Regions from separate parts of the Xanthobacter sp. 91 genome, predicted to be linked through region 2. Evidence: predicted binding sites of a transcription regulator. Region 2 holds the regulator's gene; the other holds the start of a gene.
What was found. The regulator LexA, encoded in region 2, represses DNA repair genes until DNA is damaged. The targets are predictions, from matches to a motif close to TGTTCNNNNTGTGTTCNG.

Region 1 (2,387 bases), 2.6 Mb from region 2:
CTCGCTGCGCGAGAAGGGGCTCATCTTCGTCGGCATCGACGTGATCGACGGCAACCTCACCGAGATCAACGTGACCTCCCCCACGGGCCTGCGCGCCATCAAGCGCCTGGGCGGGCCGGACATCGCGGCGCAGATTTGGGACCGCATCGAGGCCCGCCGCGCCGCCTGAGGCACCTTCCAATCGAGACCAACGCGGCGGCGCCCTCGGCCCGCCGCGCGAACCGCCGTGCGGCTGCGGGCGTTATCCGTCAGGACGCACCCCCGGACATCACAGGACCGACCATGGGACAGCCTTTTACCGCCTCCATCCCCCACCGCCTCGGCAAGGCCGAGGCGACGCGGCGCCTCCAGGCGGGGCTGACCGGCGTGCGCGACCGCTTCTCGCGCCACATCTCCATCCTGGAGGAAACCTGGACCGGAGAGCAGCTGGACTTCCGCATCGCCGCGCTGGGACAGACGGCGAGCGGCAAGCTTCAGGTGGCGGACGATGCGGTGCACCTCTCCGTGGAGCTGCCGTTCATGCTGGATCTGGTCGCCCGCAAGGCGAAGGACCTCATCCAGAAGCAGGGCCGCCTGATGCTGGAGAAGAAATAGGCCGGCTCAGGCCGTTTCCAGTTCCAGCGTCAGCGTGTCGATGGAGAAGGAGCCGTCCGCCTCGAACTCGAAGTGGGTTGCCACGTCCGCGCTGGCGCCCGCCATCAGCGAGCGGATGGCGGCGACATGCAGCTCCGGCGTGCGGATGCGCGCCACCCAGGAGGCGAACTCCAGCCTCAGGCGCCGGTGCGCCGTGCGCACCACCCTGAACCCCGCCTCCTCGGCGATGCGGCTCCATTCGGAGGCGCTGTAGTCCCGTCCGTGGGAGGGATCGCGCAGCAATTCCACCGTCTGGAGGAAGGTGTCCGCCACCGGCCATTCGGGCGCGATCACGTCCATCATGACCACCTGCCCGCCTGCCTTCACCACTCGCCGCACCTCGGCAAGGGCCTGCGGCACATTCCGCCAGTGGTGCGCGCTGTAACGCGAAGCGACCATGTCGAAGCTGCCGTCGGCGAAGGGCAGGCGCTCAGCGACGCCCTGTTTCGTGGCGATGTTGGCGAGGCCCCGGGCCTTCGCCTCCGCCGCGACGGCGCCCAGCATGTCCTCGGACAGATCGTAGGCCACCACCTCGCCCGCGAACGGCGCGGCGGTGAAGCTCACATGCCCACCGCCGCAGCCGAGATCGAGCAGCCGGGCGGGCCGCGCCTCTTCCACGAGGGCCTTGAGCGCATCGAGATCAGCACCCCGCGCATGGACAGCGCTCGCCACATAGGCGGCGGCCTGCGGGCCGAACATCTCGACCACATGGGCCTCGTGACTGCGCGCGCCTGCACCTTCGGCGGCCATGGCTGATCTCCCCGATCCTCTTGCTACCTCCAGCATAGCCGGGGCGGCGTTTGACGCAAGCACGATTGTTCCTCTTTCGTTCTTGCGAGCGGGCCCGCCCTCCGCTACCTTGAGATGCAGACGGACAGCAGGCAGGGGGCGGCTGTGATCCAGCGGGTGGCGACAGTCGCGTTCGAGGGCGTCGAGGCGCGCCCAGTGGATGTTCAGGTGCATGTGGCGGCCGGCCTGCCGGCCTTCACCATCGTCGGCCTGCCCGACAAGGCCGTGACCGAGGCCAAGGAGCGTGTGCGCGCAGCGCTCATCGCGTCAGGGCTTGCCCTTCCGGCGCGGCGCATCACGGTGAACCTCGCCCCTGCCGACCTGCCCAAGGAAGGCTCCCATTACGATCTGCCCATCGCGCTGGGGCTGATGGCCGCCATCGGTGCCATCCCCGGCGATGCCCTCGCCGGCTTCACGGTCGTGGGCGAATTGGCCCTGGACGGCGCCATCGCGGCCGTGGCCGGCGTGCTTCCGGCAGCCATCGGCGCCAATGCGCGCGGGCACGGCCTCATCTGCCCCGCCCCGTGCGGTGCCGAGGCCGCCTGGGCCAGCCCCGACATGGACATCCTCGCCCCGCAGTCCCTCATCCAGCTCGCCAACCACATGACCGGACGCCAGGTGATGGGCCGGCCCGAGCCACGGATGAAACCGCCGGGAGACACCATGCTCGACCTCCGCGACGTGAAGGGCCAGGAGACCGCCAAGCGGGCGCTGGAGGTGGCCGCGGCCGGCGGCCACAATCTCCTGTTCGTCGGACCGCCGGGTGCCGGCAAATCCATGCTGGCGCAGCGCCTGCCGTCCATCCTGCCGCCGCTGTCGCCGGCCGAGATGCTGGATGTCTCCATGATCGCCTCGGTGGCCGGCACCATCGAGGACGGCGCGCTGATGGACCGCCGCCCGTTCCGCGCCCCGCACCATTCGGCCAGCATGGCGGCCATGGTCGGCGGCGGCGCCAAGGCGAAGCC
Region 2 (2,387 bases):
GCCCCTCGGCCTCGCCGCGCTGGTGGCGGGAACGCCGCTGAAGCCGGACCTCCTCATCGCGCCCGATGCGCAGACGGTGGCGGTGCGGATGCCGGATGGACGGCTTTCCGTGCTCGGTGCCTCGGGCCAGAAACTGGTGGTGGAGCAATGGCTGACGCGGGAGGGCGACCGCCGGACGGCCGGCACCAAGGACCTCGCCTCCGCCTTCCTGTGCGACCCGCTCGGCTGCACCGCGCCGCTGCCCGGCGGCGGCACCATCGCTGTCTCCCGGCGCGCCGAGAGCCTGGAGGCGGACTGCCTGAATGCCCGCATGGTCGTGACCCGCGATGCCCCTCCCCGGGCCTGCCCGGCCGAGGTGCTGACGCCGGAAAAACTCGCGCGGACCGGAACGCTCGCCTTCACCCTGCGCGAGGGCGCCCTCGTGGCCGAGCGAAGCCGCAGCCCCTCAGTGTCCCGGCCGTGGATGGCACCGCTGCCGCCGGACCTCGCACCGGAGCGGGAGGCGGTCGATGCGGGCGATCCGCAGACCGATGCCACCGCCCCCTGACACGACAATTGCCAGGCGTCGGGGTGAGGGGCAACGCCTTCAAAAAAGCGCAGGCGCCCGTTGAGCGTGGACCACCGCGCCCCTCACCCCGTTCCGGATCTCCCGCGGGAGAAATAAGGATCAGTAGCGGCGCATGAGGCCGATCAGGCGGCCCTGGATGCGCACGCGGTCGGGACCGAAGATCCGGGTCTCGTAGGCCGGATTGGCGGCCTCCAGCGCGATGGACGCCCCCTTCTTGCGCAGGCGCTTGAGGGTGGCTTCCTCGTCGTCCACCAGCGCGACGATGATGTCGCCGGTGTCGGCGGAATCGCACTTGCGGATCAGCACCGTGTCGCCGTCGAGGATGCCGGCCTCGATCATGCTGTCGCCGCGCACCTCAAGGGCGAAATGCTCGCCGGAGCCCAGCATTTCGGGCGGGATGTTCAGCGTATGGCTGCGGCTCTGAATGGCGGAGATGGGCGAGCCGGCGGCGATGCGGCCCATGACCGGCACCGAGACCACCTGTCCCGCCTCGTCATCCTCCGCCACGGGGCGGACCTTGCCGAGGCTGCCCTCGATGACCGAGGGCGAGAAACCCCGCCCTGCGGACCGGGCGGAGGCGAGGCCCGGCGCCACGCTGTCGGGCAGGCGGACCACCTCCAGCGCGCGGGCGCGATTGGGCAGGCGGCGGATGAAGCCGCGCTCTTCCAGAGCGGTGATGAGGCGGTGGATACCGGACTTGGAGCGCAAGTCCAGCGCTTCCTTCATCTCGTCGAAGGAGGGGGGAACACCGGTCTCCTTCAGCCGCTCATGGATGAAGCGCAGAAGGTCATATTGCTTCCGAGTGAGCATTCCCTGGCCCCGTTCCTTGCACGCACCGCCGCGGAACAGGCGCTCTCGGCCGGTCCCGATTCAAGGCGCATCCCGCCCGGTGCGCCGCGAAACAAATCATGAACAGTCTTTATCTGTTCCTTTTGTGTTCCGCAAGTGGTGAAGGCTCCGTTAAGGGCTCAATCCGCGAAGGGAATAATCTCGCAGGGGTCTCCGACGCGGCCCGCCGGGGCGAAAGGCGGGCGCACCAGAAGGCAGTCGGCGGCGGAAAGAATGCTCAGCATGGCGCTGTCCTGCGAGGTGCAGGGGATGGCGTGGATCGAGCCATCCGCCCGGCGCTCGAGGGTCGCGCGCATGAAATCGCGCCGCACGTCATTGGGCGGCAGGTCCGCCGCGAGGCGCGCCGGCACCGTCTCGGGGCCGGGGCGGGAATCGCCCTGCAGGGCGCGGATGAGGGGGACGAGGTAGACCATCCCGCAGACGTGGGACGACACCGGGTTGCCTGGCAGCCCCAGCACCCGCACGGTGCCGCGATGGCCGAACATCAGCGGCTTGCCGGGCCTGAGCGCGATCTTGTGGACCGAGAGATCGACCCCTTCCGCCTTCAGCGCCGGGGCCATGAGGTCATGATCGCCCACCGAAGCGCCACCGGAGGAGACGACGAGATCGAACTCGCCGGAGAGCGCCCGCGCCACCACGGCGCGGATGGCGGCGAGGTCGTCCTTGATGAGGCCGAGGTCGGTCACATCGGCGCCGGCGCGGCGGGCCAGTTCCGCGAGGCCGAAGGCGTTGGAGACGACGATTTCGCTGTCGTTGCCGGTGCCCTGGCCCGGCAGCACCAGCTCGTCGCCGGTCTGAAGCAGCGCGACGCGCGGGCGGCGGGCGACCGGCACGGTCGCATGGTCCATGGCGGCGGCCAGCATGATGTCGCGGCCGGTCAGCCGCCGGCCCGCGAAGAGGCCGGGCGCGTCGGCGGAAAAATCGCAGCCGCGCTTGCGCACGTTGCGGAGCGCAGCGGTCGGGGCCGTGG

Region 1: the regulator LexA is predicted to act here: its motif matches at 1,450-1,467, upstream of A37E_RS0110100 (YifB family Mg chelatase-like AAA ATPase).

What each region holds. Positions count from the first base shown of each region.
Region 1 is NZ_JNIB01000001.1:2,122,732-2,125,118, reverse strand. Features, by position in the region: gene gshB (glutathione synthase) at 1-169, shown strand, start outside; gene A37E_RS0110110 (polyhydroxyalkanoic acid system family protein) at 283-594, shown strand; gene A37E_RS0110105 (class I SAM-dependent methyltransferase) at 601-1,383, opposite strand; gene A37E_RS0110100 (YifB family Mg chelatase-like AAA ATPase) at 1,528-2,387, shown strand, end outside.
Region 2 is NZ_JNIB01000001.1:4,767,014-4,769,400, reverse strand. Features, by position in the region: gene A37E_RS0122260 (ComEC/Rec2 family competence protein) at 1-547, shown strand, start outside; gene lexA (transcriptional repressor LexA) at 668-1,378, opposite strand; gene glp (gephyrin-like molybdotransferase Glp) at 1,537-2,387, opposite strand, start outside.